Regions from separate parts of the Rhizobium sp. TBD182 genome, predicted to be linked through region 3. Evidence: predicted binding sites of a transcription regulator. Region 3 holds the regulator's gene; each other region holds the start of a gene.
What was found. Region 3 encodes LexA, which represses DNA repair genes until DNA is damaged. Its sites were predicted from a motif close to TGTTCNNNNTGTGTTCNG; they were not measured.
Positions count from the first base shown of each region.

Region 1: the regulator LexA is predicted to act here: its motif matches at 1,062-1,079, upstream of T18_RS07795 (2'-5' RNA ligase family protein).
Region 2: the regulator LexA is predicted to act here: its motif matches at 1,673-1,690, upstream of T18_RS05635 (MazG nucleotide pyrophosphohydrolase domain-containing protein).
Region 4: the regulator LexA is predicted to act here: its motif matches at 1,661-1,678, upstream of uvrA (excinuclease ABC subunit UvrA).

Region 1 is NZ_BDLN01000001.1:1,557,012-1,561,090, forward strand. Features, by position in the region: gene guaA (glutamine-hydrolyzing GMP synthase) at 1-1,035, shown strand, start outside; gene T18_RS07795 (2'-5' RNA ligase family protein) at 1,140-1,856, shown strand; gene T18_RS27130 (hypothetical protein) at 1,917-2,084, opposite strand; gene T18_RS07800 (ArsC family reductase) at 2,296-2,643, shown strand; gene ybaK (Cys-tRNA(Pro) deacylase) at 2,656-3,132, shown strand; gene T18_RS07810 (aminopeptidase) at 3,220-4,079, shown strand, end outside.
Region 2 is NZ_BDLN01000001.1:1,108,777-1,112,855, reverse strand. Features, by position in the region: gene T18_RS05650 (RT0821/Lpp0805 family surface protein) at 1-53, opposite strand, end outside; gene pdxH (pyridoxamine 5'-phosphate oxidase) at 110-730, shown strand; gene T18_RS05640 (sulfite exporter TauE/SafE family protein) at 762-1,541, opposite strand; gene T18_RS05635 (MazG nucleotide pyrophosphohydrolase domain-containing protein) at 1,692-1,997, shown strand; gene T18_RS05630 (HAD family hydrolase) at 2,265-2,939, opposite strand; gene T18_RS05625 (bleomycin resistance protein) at 2,946-3,383, opposite strand; gene tldD (metalloprotease TldD) at 3,659-4,079, opposite strand, start outside.
Region 3 is NZ_BDLN01000001.1:497,833-501,911, forward strand. Features, by position in the region: gene eno (phosphopyruvate hydratase) at 1-22, opposite strand, end outside; gene kdsA (3-deoxy-8-phosphooctulonate synthase) at 170-1,015, opposite strand; gene T18_RS02575 (VOC family protein) at 1,015-1,896, opposite strand; gene lexA (transcriptional repressor LexA) at 2,108-2,830, shown strand; gene T18_RS02585 (glutathione S-transferase family protein) at 3,269-3,952, shown strand; gene T18_RS02590 (ComEC/Rec2 family competence protein) at 3,969-4,079, opposite strand, start outside.
Region 4 is NZ_BDLN01000001.1:392,065-396,143, reverse strand. Features, by position in the region: gene T18_RS02050 (HPP family protein) at 1-904, shown strand, start outside; gene T18_RS02045 (single-stranded DNA-binding protein) at 971-1,546, opposite strand; gene uvrA (excinuclease ABC subunit UvrA) at 1,812-4,079, shown strand, end outside.

The DNA of each region.
Region 1 (4,079 bases), 1.1 Mb from region 3:
ACGCCTGATGGCGGCAAGCTGCTCTCCAACTTCGTGCACAAGATCGTCGGTCTCAAATCCGATTGGACGATGGCAGCCTATCGCGCCGAGATGATCCGCAAGATCCGCGATCAGGTGGGCACCGGGCGCGTGCTCTGCGCACTCTCCGGCGGCGTCGATTCCTCGGTTGCGGCGATCCTCATCCATGAGGCGATCGGTGACCAGCTGACCTGCGTTTACGTCGACCACGGTCTGATGCGGCTTGGCGAAAGCGAGCAGGTCGTCGGCATGTTCCGCGACCATTACAATATTCCGCTGGTACATGTGGATGCCGCAGACATGTTCCTGGGCCAGCTTTCTGGCGTCTCCGACCCGGAAGTGAAGCGCAAGACTATCGGCCGTTTGTTCATCGAGGTCTTCGAGGCGGAAGCTGCCAAGATCGCAGCAGACGGCAAGGGTGCTCCGAATTTCCTCGCGCAGGGCACGCTTTACCCTGACGTCATCGAGAGCGTTTCCTTCTCCGGCGGTCCTTCCGTCACCATCAAGAGCCACCACAATGTCGGTGGCCTTCCCGAGCGCATGAACATGCAGCTGGTGGAGCCGCTGCGCGAGCTCTTCAAGGACGAGGTGCGTGCGCTTGGCCGTGAACTTGGCCTGCCGGAAAGCTTCATCGGGCGCCATCCCTTCCCCGGCCCGGGTCTGGCGATCCGTTGCCCCGGTGCGGTCACCCGCGAGAAGCTCGATATTCTGCGCAAGGCAGATGCGATCTATCTCGACGAAATCCGCAAGGCGGGTCTTTACGACACCATCTGGCAGGCCTTCGCAGTGCTCCTGCCGGTGCAGACCGTGGGCGTCATGGGTGACTACCGCACCTATGACTTCGTCTGTGCGCTCCGCGCTGTGACCTCCGTGGATGGCATGACGGCGGATTTCTACCCCTACGACATGAATTTCCTCGGCCGCGCCGCGACCCGCATCATCAACGAAGTCCGCGGCATCAACCGTGTCGTCTATGACGTGACGAGCAAGCCGCCCGGCACGATCGAGTGGGAATAAAACGAAGGCGGAGCAATTCCGCCTTTTGTTCCTCTTTTGTTCTTTATTTTATCACCGCGCAATGATAGGTTTCCGGCCTTGGTATAAGGCTGTGGAGCATCGTCATGGAGTGCGAGTTGGCGGACGAAAGAGCCTTAAGGCAGCTTTGTTTTGATGGGCTGGAGCCGCAGAAAATACGGCGCATCAATCCGCGCTTTCGAAACAAGCTCCTGCTACTGCTGAAGCCACCACGGCAATTGGCGGAAAGAATTTTTATCGATGCGTCGCATCATGCCATGGGTCGGACAACCCGCGAGGCATATCCCGCCGAGCTTCTGCACATAACCCTGCTGTGTTTGGGGTGTTTCGAGACAATCCCTCACGGACTGACAAGCAGGCTGAAGGCGGCAATGGGTGCGGTAAACGCGCGGCCTGTTCCGGTCACCCTGGACGCAAGCGCGCTTTTCGGCAATCGCAATAGTCTGGTGCTGCGAAACGGTGGTGATCTGCCGGAGATCAACGCTCTGGTGAAGCTGCTGCAACGCGCGCTTCGACAGGCAAACCTTCCCTATATCGCGGCACCATCTTTCACGCCGCATATCACGATGATTTATGGCTGCGGGAAGATAGAGCCGATGCCGGCCGGAAAACCCTATAGCTGGCTTGCGGGTAATTTCGAGCTTGTTTTCAGCCATAATGGCGAAACGCGACATGAGTCTCTTGGACGCTTCGCACTTTCCGCAAAAGCAGATCGTTATGAGCCGCTCGAAAGCCAGCTGCATTTACCGGATAAACTGATCGGTCCGAGAAAATGGCCGAACCGAAAGCAGGCGGAACGCTAAGGCCCGCCAACATATACGCACGAGCGAGGCGATGTCGCCTCGCTGCAAACGATAATCAGCTTAGAGCTGAACCTTGTCGAAAGCCTTGCCGTCGATGCCAAGCGCTTCGAGGTCGGCGCGGGCCGGCTTGCGATGCGCGCGAACAGCGGCCGAAACCGAAAGTGCGGCACCGAGAACGGCGAAAGTTTCGCCAAAGAAGTTACGCGATGTCTTTGCAACCTGACGCATTTTTCTCTCCATCTTTGATGCCCAGATAATGGGCATTCTTGGCCTCTGCTACAACTCATGATGTAGCAGGGAAGCCATGCAGCTTTGCTCGCGCTCGTTTGGATGTCAGACACTGCATTTTTGCATGGCTCGAATGCCGTGCTTCAGGCTGCGGGTTGAATACGGCGCATTATTTGTTATGCCGGAAGTTCAAGACAAAGAGGCAGGCAACATGACGGTCACCATTTACGGCATCAAGAACTGCGACACGATGAAAAAGGCCAGAAGCTGGCTGGAGGCCAACGGTGTCGACTATTCTTTCCATGACTACAAGACGGCCGGCATCGACCAGGCCCATCTCGAAACATGGTGCGATGCCGCGGGCTGGGAAACGGTTCTGAACCGGGCCGGCACCACCTTCAAAAAACTGGACGATAGCCAGAAAGCCGATCTTACCCGCGAAAAGGCCATTGGCCTGATGCTGGAGCAGCCCTCCATGATCAAGCGACCGGTGCTGGAGGCCAAGGAGGCGATAACCGTCGGTTTCAAGCCGGAAACCTATCAGTCCCTCTTTGCGTGAGCGCAGGCCACCATGTCCAAGACAACCCGCGCTACCCAGATGCTGACCAAGGCCGGTGTGAACTTCACCACAGTTACCTATGACTACGACCCGAATGCCGACCGGATCGGTCTGCAGGCGGCCGAAGCTATCGGCGAACCGCCACATCTGGTTCTGAAAACACTGATGGCTGAGCTGGATGGCAAGCCGGTCTGCGTCGTCGTCCCGTCCGACCGGGAAGTGAGCATGAAGAAGCTTGCCGCCGCCTTCGGGGGGAAATCTGCCAGCATGATGAAGCCCGCCGATGCGGAGCGGGCAACCGGTTATCATGTGGGCGGCATCAGCCCTTTTGGACAGAAGAAACAGGTTCCGACCGCCATAGAGGCTGGGGCCATGACCCATTCCTATGTCTACATGAATGGTGGCCAGCGCGGTTTGCAGGTAAGGCTTTCCCCCGGCGACGCGCAGGCGGCACTGAAAGCCGTTGTAGCACCTTTGGTGGCCGATTGACGGCTGGACACAGCTTTGAAAGCATTTGGCTTTCGAAGCGAATGGGCTATGGTCGGCGCCTCCGATTGAAATATACGAAGGCAGATCATGACTGTTTCCCCCATCGATCCCGTCAAACTCGAGAAACTGGCTGAAGTCGCCGTCAAGGTCGGCCTGCAATTGCAGAAGGATCAGGATCTGGTGATCACCGCTCCGCTGGCCGCGTTGCCGCTGGTGCGGTTTTTGACCAAACACGCCTATCTTGCCGGCGGCGGGCTGGTCACCACCTTCTACTCCGACGAAGAAACCACGCTTTCCCGCTACCGCCACGCCAGCGACGCCAATTTCGACCGGGCTTCCGGCTGGCTCTATGACGGCATGGCCAAGGCCTATGCCAATGGCGCGGCGCGGCTTGCGATTGCCGGCGACAACCCCATGCTGCTGGCCGAACAGGATCCCGCCAAGGTGGCGCGCGCCAACAAGGCCAATTCCACTGCCTATAAGCCGGCGCTTGAGAAGATTTCCAACTTCGATATCAACTGGAACATCATCTCCTATCCAAACCCGTCCTGGGCAAAACAGGTCTTTCCCGGCGTGACGGAAGACGAAGCGGTTCGCAAGCTCGCGGACGCCATCTTCGCCGCTTCGCGGGTAGATCTCGCCGATCCGGTCGCGGCATGGGCGGAGCATAACGCCAATCTCGCCAAGCGTTCGGAATGGCTAAACGGTGAACGTTTCTCGTCGCTGCATTTCACCGGTCCCGGCACGGACGTGAAAATCGGCCTGGCGGACGGCCACGAATGGCATGGGGGCGCCTCCACCGCCAAGAACGGTGTCACCTGCAACCCGAACATTCCGACGGAAGAAGTGTTCACCACGCCGCATGCGCTGCGCGTGGATGGTTACGTGTCCAGCACCAAGCCGCTTTCACATCAGGGAACGCTGATCGACGATATCCAGGTGAAGTT
Region 2 (4,079 bases), 610 kb from region 3:
GATGAAAGGAGGCCCTTTGTTCGACTGTTCGACTTTGCTATGACGGTCACCATCTTTCGCCAGAGATCATCTCTGGGGTCCAAATCAGCTCGGGAGCATTTTAGTCAATATGTCGGAAACGGGGTTAACATCCAGTGACTTCACTGAAGAAAATGAACCGTTCACGCTTTTTGCCGAATGGCTGAAGGACGCGACGGCCTCCGAAATCAACGATCCGAACGCGGTAGCACTCGCAACCGTCGATGAAAACGGCCTGCCGAATGTGCGCATGGTGCTGCTGAAGGACGTCGACGATCGTGGCTTCGTTTTCTATACGAATTTCGAAAGCCAGAAGGGGCGCGAGATCCTGGGCCAGAAAAAAGCGGCCATGTGTTTCCACTGGAAAAGCCTGCGCCGGCAGGTGCGTCTGCGCGGCGAGGTGGAGATCGTTACCGACGCGGAAGCGGATAGCTATTACGCCTCGCGTCCGCGCGGAAGCCGCATCGGCGCCTGGGCGTCGAAGCAGTCGCGGCCGCTGGAAGGCCGGTTTGCGCTGGAAAAGGCGGTTGCCGAATACACCGCGAAATATGCGATCGGCGATATTCCGCGCCCCTCCTACTGGTCCGGTTTCCGCATTCGCCCGGTCAGCATCGAGTTCTGGCACGACCGCAAGTTCCGCCTGCACGACCGTGTCGAATTCCGCCGCGAGACGCCGGATGAACCGTGGTCCAAGGTCCGCATGTATCCTTGAAAGCTGCAGGGGGCAGGCCGTCCTTGCCTGCCTATTTCAGCAGCGACTCAAATAGCGGCAGGCCGATGACGGCGGAAATGGCGATCAGGCCGTAGCAGATGCGCCTGAACGCCGCCTCGTCGGCAAGCCCGTGCAGCCGTGCACCGGCATAAAGACCCGCCCCGTAAAACGGCAGGGCCAGCAGGAAAAAAACAAAGACGTCGGCAGTGAACAGGCCACCAAAAAAATAGCTGGTGGCGGAGATCACGGTCGAAATCGCGAAATAGAGAATGACATTCGCGCGCACGAAAGCGCCCTTGAGGGCCCCGCCAAGCCAATAGGCGACGATGGGTGGACCGCCCAGTTGCGCCGCACCCGAAAACAGCCCGGCAACAAGCCCGGTGAACAGGGTGAGCGGCGTTTTCGGCCGGCCGCTGTAACGCCAGCCGGAAACGAGAAATAACAGCAGCACGACAACCACGATGGAAATGATCCAGCGCAGGGTGAGCGGATCCCCGCCGGAAAGCAGCAGCGTTCCAAGCGGGACACCGACAAGCGCACCGGCTGCCATGGTGAAGACTTCACGCCGGTCGGCCATGCGCCAGGCCGGCGGTATCATGCCGAGCGTCAAAACGCCGTCCACCACAAGAAGAACCACCGAGGCGATGCGCGGGCCGACAATGGCGCTTGCCAGCGGAATGAAGATGAGGGCCGCACCAAAGCCGGAAAAGCCGCGGGCAAGTCCGGCGAGAAAGGCGGCGCCCGCAAACATGGCGAGCAGCGTCGGACTATGCGCGGTGATGAGAGCCGAAAAAAAATCGAGGAGAGGCATGGGTGACTGCATGGGTTTCGAATACCTCTTTATCCCGCATGCAGGCACCTGTCGCGGAAATTTCAGCTGATTATCGCACGATACGCTTTCGAATCGACGCCGCCGGAGAATCGTGATCAGAGTTGTATCTCACGAACAAAGGATGAACAAATGCTTGCTGTCTTGATGCGCCAGTTTAAAGCTGCCTCACAGAAATACGCCGAGGAAAATGGGATCGTCCGCGATCCCGACTGGTATATGCTGAAGCTTCAGGAGGAGGTTGGTGAGGTCACGCAGGCCTGGAACCGGCTGACGGGGCGTGGGCGCTGCAAGGGCAGAAGCGAAGAGGAGATGAAACTCGGTCTTGCCGACGAAACCGCCGATCTCTTGGGTCACGTGTTGCTGCTCGCCCATTATAACGGTCTCGACATCGAAGCATCGATAGAGCGCAAGTGGCGTTTTACACCATCTGTATGACAGTTTGCGGGGAGGGACGCGACCCTAGCGCTGCGGCTCTGTCGCTGCCGCGATTATGAGAGCGAAACGATAGAGAGCAGAGCTGCGAGAATGGCGGCCACCGGTGTCATGACCTGCCGCAGGGTAATCAGAAATGCGGAAAGAGCGAGCGATATCATCGCCGCTCCGTCTATGCATGTGCCGACAATTGAATTCGAGCAGGATCGGCCTGCCAGCCTATATGTGAGGCACCATAAAGACCAATGGCTAAAGGCATGTGACGCGCCTTCATGCCTCTGATAACGGCGCCTGTTGCAGGAGACCGGCAACCGCATGAAGGTCGGTTGAAACGGCAATGCATTTTTCCCGCATTTCCTCGGTCGGCGGCGCGACATCCGGCACCATGATCGTCATCATGCCCGCCGATGAGGCGGAGCGCACGCCGTGCCAGGAATCCTCCAGCGCCAGGCAACGGCCCGGATCGATGCCGAGACGTTTTGCGGCAGTAAGATATGGCATGGGCGACGGCTTCGGCTCCGAATAGTCGCCGCGGGCGACGATGGTATCGAAACGTTTGAGCAGGTCATAGGGGCCGAGATGACGCGTGACGGAATCGTGCCGCGAGGAAGTGGCGATGGCGCGGCGTATATCAAGCCTGTCGAGAAGATCGAGGATTTCGACGACGCCGGGTTTCAGCGCCACGCCTTCCGCCATCATCACGGCAAGATGCCGGAGCCAGGCGTCACGGAAGCTGTCGATCGGAAAATCCGCGCCATAATCGGCGAAAATGGTGCCGGTAATGACATCCCACGGGCTGCCGCAGACCTTCTGATAGGTCTCTACCCGCATTCCGTGGCCGCCCTCATCTGACGCGGCCAGAAAGGAATCGCGATAAAGCGTCTCGCTTTCGATCAGCAATCCGTCCATGTCGAAAACGACAGCATGCGGGAGAAAAGGCAGCATGGCGGCTCAACCGAACCGGAAGGGGCGTTCGCCGAGGCTTTCGAACGGGCGGAGCAGGTAACCGTCCGGATCGGCGACGATGAATTGCCGGTTGCCCACCTCGACTGTGCCGCGCCTGTACCATTTTTCCTCTGACGGCAGGACAAGATCGATTGCGGCCCGCTCAAGTCGCGCGAGGATTGGCAGCAGGGAAGGAACGGCAAGTTGCAGATTCATGCCGCGGCCCAGCGGAAATTCAAGCGCTGCATTTTCCGCCACGAAGGTCCGGGTCGCACCGATCTGGTCGATCATCAGCTGCGCATCACCCAGCGCCAGATAGGCAAAGCCCTCTTCGGCGCGCTCATAAACCACATGAAAACCGATCAGGTCGCAATAAAAAGCGCGGCTTTTCTGCCAGTCGCTGACGGCTAGTTCCGGGACGAGGGCATTTCGTATGATGGTCATGGTCTCCTTTGCCGCGCAGGCCCGGCTATGGGAGGCGTGGCCTGCGGTAATGGGGCGATATTATCGTCTTCCGGGTGACTTGCCAGAGGAATCCTCATCATGGCAGCCATGTGCGGAGTTGTGGGCTGAAGCAGGTTCAACTTTTCGGCCTGCCACAGCTTTTCTCACCTCGTGCCGGACATGATCCGGCACACAGCCCGCCCAAGTCCTTGGGCTGAAACGGCTCATCTCGCCAAGCGGACGCGGGTAGGCCGGATTCCGGCTCGAGGCCGGGACTACGCCTTCGTGCCGCCGACGGTGATCTGGTCCATGCGCAGATGCGGCTGGCCGACGCCAACCGGCACCCACTGCCCAGCCTTGCCGCAATTGCCGATGCCGGTGTCCAGTTTCGAATCGTTGCCGATCATCGAGACGCGTTTCATTGCGTCCGGCCCGTTGCCGATCAGCATTGCACCCTTCACCGGCGCGCCGATCTTGCCGTTCTCGATGAGATAAGCCTCGGTGCAGCCGAACACGAACTTGCCTGATGTGATATCCACCTGACCGCCACCGAAGGAAACGGCATAGATGCCCTTCTTGACGGAGGAGATGATCTCCTCGGGCGTCTTGTCGCCTGACAGCATGTAGGTGTTGGTCATGCGCGGCATCGGCACATAGGCATAACCCTGACGGCGGCCATTGCCTGTCGCCTTTGCA
Region 3 (4,079 bases):
TGATATCGGTAATGGCAGTCATGGTCTCTCCCTTGGGAATGGAACAGATATTTTCCGTCGCCTGTCTTAGACGATGGCGAAGAAATTACAATGACGGTGGGCAGCGGAAACGGCCCGCCCGCCATTAAAATCGATTGGCACAAAAGTGCCCGCCGTCACGGTCAGCCGATCAGGCTTTCGTAATCGCGTCGAAAGCCAGAAGCTTTTCGAGCAGTTTCGGCATGTCCTTCAAGTGGACCATGTTAGGGCCGTCTGACGGCGCATTGTCCGGATCCTCATGCGTCTCGATGAAGAGGCCGGCCACGCCAACCGCAACGGCCGCACGCGCCAACGTCTCGACGAATTCGCGCTGGCCACCTGTGGAGCCGCCCTGCCCGCCCGGTTGCTGCACCGAATGGGTGGCATCGAACACGACAGGTGCGCCGAGCGCTGCCATGATCGGCAAAGAGCGCATGTCGGAAACCAGCGTGTTGTAACCGAAGGACGCGCCGCGCTCGCACAACATCACATTCGGATTGCCGCTCTCATTGAGCTTGGCGAGCACGTTCTTCATGTCCCAGGGCGCCAGAAACTGGCCTTTCTTGACGTTGATGACGCGGCCGGTTTTGGCGGCAGCAACGAGAAGATCGGTCTGGCGGCTGAGGAACGCCGGAATCTGCAGCACGTCCACCACCTCGGAAACGATGGCGCATTGCTCTTCCGTGTGGATGTCGGTCAGAACAGGAAAACCGAATTCCTTTTTGAGATCGGCAAAAACCTGCATCGCGTTATCCAGGCCGATGCCGCGTTTTCCGGAAAGCGAAGTGCGGTTCGCCTTGTCGAAAGAGGACTTGTAGACAAGCCCTATTCCCAGCTTGTCGCAAAGCTCCTTCAGGACGCCAGCGATCATGAAGGCATGTTCGCGGCTTTCCATCTGGCAGGGGCCGGCAATCAGCGAAAACCGCTCGGTATTCGAGAAGGAAACCTTGCTGGCGCCATCGCCGGCGGTGACTTTAAGATTGTTCGTAACGCTCATCATTTTTCCTCGAAGGCGAAGGCAACACCCTGACCGGGTGCTGCGGGCACCACCAGACGGCCGTCCGCTTTTGCGCAGGACACGCCATTAGCAGCAAGCACCGCCTCTGTCACGGCAAGATCGTGTGACGAAAAGACAATGCCCGCGCCGCGCAATCCGCCTTCGTTGCCATCCTGAGCATTCAGGGCCTGCCCGCTGAAAGCCGGTTTTCCGGTCAATCTGATGCTGGCATTGCCGGTCGCGAAAACCATATCACCGCCCGGAGACCATTTGCCTTCACAGCCAAACACCGTCTCGATCAGGCCCGCCACCTTCATATCGCCGCCGGTAAACAGGACGATTTCACTGAGGCCGGTGACACCATTGGCGTGGCGCTCCAGCATGGTGCGATCGCCCGGAAGGGCTTGAACCCGTTGACAACTGAACAAAAAGAAATCCGCGGCCGCCCCGCTTGCAGCAAAAGCAAGCCGGAACGCCGCCTCGCCTTGCGAGCCATCCGGCATCCGAACAGGCCGCGAAAACTCGAAAACATCGCCCGCCGAAAGGCCGGCTGCCCGAAACCGCTCATGGTCAACCAAGGCGTCTTCAGTCCTGGCGACAAGAGCCGAAAAACCCTCCTGCCCGTCCCGTTGCCGGAAGGCCACATCCCTGCCAGTGAAAACATCACCCCTCTCTATTGACGCATTATATTTAGCCGGATCAGTAATTGCGAGCGGCTCCAGATAGGTGCCATCGGCGAAAAATACGCAGGCATTTTGGGTGCCGAAAGGATGCAGAGCCTCCGGCGCAACCGTAAAGCCAAGACTGACGAGGCGCTTCACGGCGACGCCTATGACTTCCACGGGCAAAACGAGATGGTCAACGCTATAGGGTTTCGTCATGAAAATGTATCCTGCTGGCCTTCCGCCCGGAGCATGCCGGGACGGTTTCGACCGCACAAAAGCACAATTGCGTGCTATGAGGCAAATCATCACAGCAACAGATGGCACCTTCACGAAATTTTAGGGGATTGCAGAACACATATGGAACATATAGTGTTCGTTCTGTATTTGTTTCGCGACTTCCACTACGATTCTAAAGGGTGTTTTCCTCATGCTCACGCGCAAACAGCAGGAATTGCTTCTCTTCATTCATGAACGAATGAAAGAGTCCGGCGTGCCGCCCTCCTTCGATGAAATGAAGGACGCACTCGATCTTGCTTCGAAATCCGGCATCCACCGCCTGATAACCGCTCTCGAAGAGCGAGGATTCATTCGTCGGCTACCGAATAGAGCTCGGGCGCTGGAAGTCATCAAGCTGCCCGAGGCTTATACGCCGGGTGCAAGGCCGCAGCGCGGCTTTTCGCCAAGCGTTATCGAAGGCAGCCTTGGCAAGCCCAAAACGCCGGAACCGGCCCCTGCCCCCAAGACGCCGGCCAATGATCTGGGCGGCGCTGTCACCGTGCCGGTCATGGGCCGCATCGCTGCGGGCGTACCGATTTCCGCCATCCAGAACAACACCCATGATGTGGCCGTGCCAGTAGACATGCTTGGCACGGGCGAACATTACGCTCTTGAGGTCAAGGGTGATTCGATGATCGAGGCCGGCATTTTCGACGGCGACACAGTCATCATCCGCAACGGCAACACCGCCAATCCCGGGGATATCGTTGTGGCTCTGGTGGATGACGAGGAAGCCACGCTGAAGCGCTTCCGCCGCAAGGGTGCCTCCATTGCGCTCGAGGCGGCAAACCCAGCCTATGAGACCCGTATCTTCGGGCCCGACCGGGTTAAAATTCAGGGCAAGCTGGTGGGGCTGATCCGCCGCTACCATTGATCTTATCGAACCGAACGTATTCACGTTATAATAGGCGTCATCGTGAAGATGGCGCCTATATTGGGTTTGGCTTTTTCCAAACGTGGCGGGCTTTTGCGGGTGCACGAGGATATGCGCCATCCAGCCTATGCGCGTTGCCCTTTCTAAACTGAGTTCCTGCTCCATAAAGATGCTTCGGTTTCGCTACAGGCGTGGTGGCGAATGGGCTGCTCGCTGTAATTGTCGAAGCGATCCCATCCGCTGTTTTTTAGCGACGTTGTTCTGTCGTGTTGCGCAGTCAGTTTTAGTCGTCACCAAAGGGTGACTTATCGAAGGCGCGCTCTCAGCGGCCCCACATCACCATTCATCAACGGCGTTTATGGGAGCCATGGATAATTTTCGATATTCCGTGAACGCTTGGCAGGTGTAGAAATACGCGTCATATCCGGGAGATACGCCATGTACGATCTTTATATAGCCAACAAGAACTATTCTTCATGGTCGCTGCGGCCGTGGGTATTGATGCGCACGCTCGGTATCGCCTTTGATGAAAAGCTCATTCCGTTCGGCGAAGGCGTATCCTTCTCCTCCTTTTCGCCGACGGGCAAGGTGCCCTGCCTGGTCGACGAGGGTATGACGGTTTGGGAAACGCTTTCGATCGTCGAATATCTTGCCGAAAGACACCAGGGTGTCTGGGCAAGCGACAAGCATGCGAGGGCCTGGTCGCGTTCGGCCGCAAGTGAGATGCATGCCGGCTTTTCCTCGCTTCGCAATCTCTATCCCATGTCGGTGGGCATTCGGGTCAAACCCAGGAGCGGCGATGCCGGGCTTAAGGCCGATGTAAAGCGGATCGATGCGTTGTGGAGCGAGGGTCTCACAAAATTCGGCGGGCCATATCTTGCCGGTCAAAAGTTCACGGCGGTCGATGCTTTTTTCTGCCCGGTTGCATTCCGTTTCCAGACCTATGGCAGCGCGGATCTTTCGCCAGCAGCGAAAGCCTATTGCGACCGGCTGCTCGCCCTGCCTGCCATGCAAGAATGGTACGAGGCCGGTTTGAAGGAGAGCTGGCGCGACGCTGGTCATGAAGAGGAAGTTGGCGGGATCGGCGAATTGACTGAAGATTTGCGCGCCAAGGCCCGATGATCCATGCTGGCGGCAGTCATTGCGACGCCGCCAGCAGCCGGATGATGGGCTGCGGCAGATCACGGTCGAAACGTCCGCTTTTCCAGTCGTAATAACGGTGCTGGCTCCAGGGCCTGTCCGTTCCGGC
Region 4 (4,079 bases), 110 kb from region 3:
GTCGGCTTTCGTGGGTGTGACGGTGGCTTTACTCGTTCCGGATATTTTCCTTGCCAGCGCGCTTGCCATAAGCCTTGCCATTGCTGCCATGATGGCGCTGCGCTGCCTGCACCCGCCAAGCGGCGCGGTGGCGCTGACGGCCGTTCTCGGCGGTCCCGCCGTGCATAGTCTCGGCTATGGCTTTATTCTCTGGCCGGTCGCCGGAAACTCGCTCATCCTTCTCATCCTCGCGCTCGTTTATAACAATGCCACCGGCCGCGCCTATCCGCACGGCCTGAGGTTGGGAAAGGCCAGCCACGGCACGGCAGACCCGACGCCGATACAGAAAATCGGCTTTTCCTCAGCCGATCTGGACGAGGTGCTGAAGGAATATGACGAGGTTCTCGATATTGATCGCGATGTGCTGGAGATGATTTTGCGCAAGACGGAATTGCGCTCCTGGCGCCGCCGCGCCCTCCACCTCGATTGCGCCAGCGTCATGTCGCGCGATGTGGTCGGCGTCGCCCCGGATGATAGCCTGCGCCACGCCCATTCACTGATGCGCAAACGCCATTTCAAGGCTCTGCCCGTGACCAACGACAGGGCCGAAATCGTCGGCATCGTCACTCAGACGGATTTTCTTGAAAAGGCTAGCTGGAGAAACGGCCGGCCTTCCATCGGTTTCCTGCAGCGCCTGCGCCTTATCCTCTCAGGCGAAAGCGCACCTAACGATACCGTCAAGGATATCATGACATCGCCTGTTAGAACCGTGCAGCCGGAAACGGCGATCGAGGAAGCAATCATCCGCTTTGCGGAGGAAGGCCTGCATTACCTGCCGGTGATCGACGCCAACGGCAAGATGGTGGGTATTCTTTCGCAGTCCGATGTCATGGTTGCGATGCTGGCGGACAAAGCCGCGGCGTAGGTCGTCGCGACCTTGAAGCGGGCAACCGTTTTCGACCGGCCCCCGCCCCGTCAATCAGGGTCCCGATCAGAACGGGATATCGTCGTCCATGTCACTGGAGAAGCCGCCGGAAGGCTGGCTGCCGCCACGAGAGGCACCGCCGCGGGCCGCCGGCTGCTGGTCGTAACCGCCACCGTAGTTACCGCCGCCGCTGCCATAATCTCCACCGCCGATGTCGCCACCGCTGCGGCTGCCGCCGCCACCTTCGCCGCGACCGTCGAGCATCGTCAGCGTGGAGTTGAAGCCCTGCAGTACCACTTCGGTGGAGTAACGGTCGTTACCGGTCTGGTCCTGCCACTTGCGCGTCTGCAGCTGGCCTTCAATATAGAGCTTGGCGCCCTTTTTCACATATTGTTCGACAACCTTGCACAGGCCTTCGTTGAAAACGACGACCGTGTGCCATTCAGTCTTTTCCTTGCGCTCGCCGCTGTTGCGGTCCCGCCAGGTCTCCGAGGTGGCGATACGCAGATTGGCGATCGGACGGCCGTCCTGCGTCCGGCGAATTTCGGGATCGGCGCCAACGTTCCCAATCAGAATTACCTTGTTTACGCTACCAGCCATCTCGTCATCCTGTCCGCCAGCCATCGTGACCGGCAATTGCATTTCAAAAAATCCCGCACACAATAACCATCGCCGCCCGCAAAGGGCACCGCAACGGGGAACAATCCACAGCGAATAATCCTGACTTTTTCAGAGAGTATATTCGCACTTGCAATTTGTTCCTTTTTTGTTCTATTAAATCACGAAATTCGAGTCAAGTGAGCCGAAAAGCCATCGATCGATAGGGAATAAACCTCGACACGTCCGGTTGCGTCACTACATAAGGACGCTCCGCCATCAGGCCTGTTAATTTTGTCCGAGCTTTATCATGAGTGAACTGAAGACGATTTCCATCCGTGGTGCCCGTGAGCATAACCTCAAGGGTATCGATCTGGATCTACCGCGCAACAAGCTGATCGTCATGACCGGGCTCTCCGGCTCGGGCAAGTCGTCGCTCGCCTTCGACACAATCTATGCCGAGGGCCAGCGCCGTTATGTCGAGAGCCTCTCGGCCTATGCGCGCCAGTTCCTCGAAATGATGCAGAAGCCGGATGTAGACCGCATCGAGGGGCTTTCTCCGGCGATTTCCATCGAGCAGAAAACCACCTCGAAGAACCCGCGCTCTACGGTCGGCACGGTCACGGAAATCTACGACTATATGCGCCTGCTGTTTGCGCGTGTCGGTGTGCCCTACTCGCCGGCGACGGGCCTGCCGATCGAGAGCCAGACGGTCAGCCAGATGGTCGACCGTATCCTTGCCTTCGAGGAAGGCACGCGCCTTTATATTCTCGCGCCGATCGTGCGCGGCCGCAAAGGCGAATATAAAAAGGAACTCGCCGAACTGATGAAGAAGGGCTTCCAGCGCGTCAAGGTGGATGGCCAGTTCTACGAGATCGCTGACGTTCCCGTCCTCGACAAGAAGTACAAACACGATATCGATGTGGTGGTGGACCGCGCCGTCGTGCGCCCGGACATGGCAGCACGCCTTGCCGACAGTCTCGAGACCTGCCTCAAGCTCGCCGACGGGTTGGCAGTGGCCGAATTTGCCGACAAGCCCCTGCCGCCGGAAGAAACCTCGGCTGGCGGCTCCGCAAACAAATCGCTCAATGAGACCCACGAGCGTATGCTGTTTTCGGAAAAATTCGCCTGCCCGGTCTCCGGCTTCACCATCCCGGAAATCGAGCCCCGGCTTTTCTCCTTCAACAATCCCTTCGGCGCCTGCCCCACCTGTGACGGTCTCGGCTCGCAGCAGAAGGTGGACGAAAACCTGATCGTGCCAGAACCTGCACGCACCCTGCGGGATGGCGCGATCGCCCCCTGGGCCAAGTCGTCTTCCCCCTATTACAACCAGACGCTGGAGGCGCTGGGCAAGGCCTTCGGTTTCAAGCTGTCGAGCAAATGGACGGACCTTTCGAAAGAGGCGCAGCACGCCATTCTCCAGGGCACTGACGACAAGATCGAGTTCAACTATCAGGACGGTGCGCGCTCCTACAAGACGGTGAAGAATTTCGAAGGCATCGTTCCCAATCTGGAGCGTCGCTGGAAAGAAACCGACAGCGCCTGGGCGCGCGAGGAAATCGAGCGTTATATGTCGGCGGCCCCCTGCCCGGCCTGCGCCGGCTATCGCCTGAAGCCGGAAGCGCTCGCCGTCAAGATCAACAGAATGCACATCGGCGAAGTCACCCAGATGTCGATCCGTATGGCACGCGACTGGTTCGAGACGCTGCCGGAAAATCTGAACGCCAAACAGAACGAGATCGCGGTTCGCATCCTCAAGGAAATCCGCGAACGTCTGCGATTCCTCAACGATGTCGGGCTGGATTATCTCAGCCTGTCACGCAACTCCGGCACGCTTTCCGGCGGAGAAAGCCAGCGCATCCGGCTTGCTTCGCAAATCGGCTCCGGCCTCACGGGCGTTCTCTATGTTCTGGACGAGCCCTCCATCGGCCTGCACCAGCGCGACAATGCCCGTCTGCTCGATACGCTGAAACATCTGCGTGATATCGGCAATACGGTGATCGTGGTCGAACACGACGAGGATGCCATTCTGACGGCGGATTACGTTGTCGATATCGGCCCTGCCGCCGGCATTCACGGCGGTCAGGTCATCGCCGAAGGCACGCCGCAGGAGGTTATGGCCAATCCGAAATCGCTGACCGGAAAATATCTATCCGGCGAACTCGGCGTCGCCGTGCCGGCAGAACGCCGCAAGCCGAAGAAGGGCCGCGAAATCAAGGTTTTTGGCGCACGCGGCAACAACCTGAAGAATGTGACTGCGGCCGTTCCCCTTGGCGTTTTCACCGCCGTTACCGGCGTGTCGGGTGGTGGCAAATCCACCTTCCTGATCGAGACGCTCTATAAGTCGGCAGCACGCCGGGTGATGGGCGCGCGCGAAATTCCGGCCGAGCATGACCGCATCGATGGTTTCGAATTCATCGACAAGGTGATCGATATCGACCAGTCGCCAATCGGCCGCACGCCACGATCAAACCCCGCCACCTACACCGGCGCATTCACGCCGATCCGTGACTGGTTCGCCGGTCTGCCGGAGGCGAAGGCGCGCGGTTATGCACCTGGCCGTTTCTCCTTCAACGTC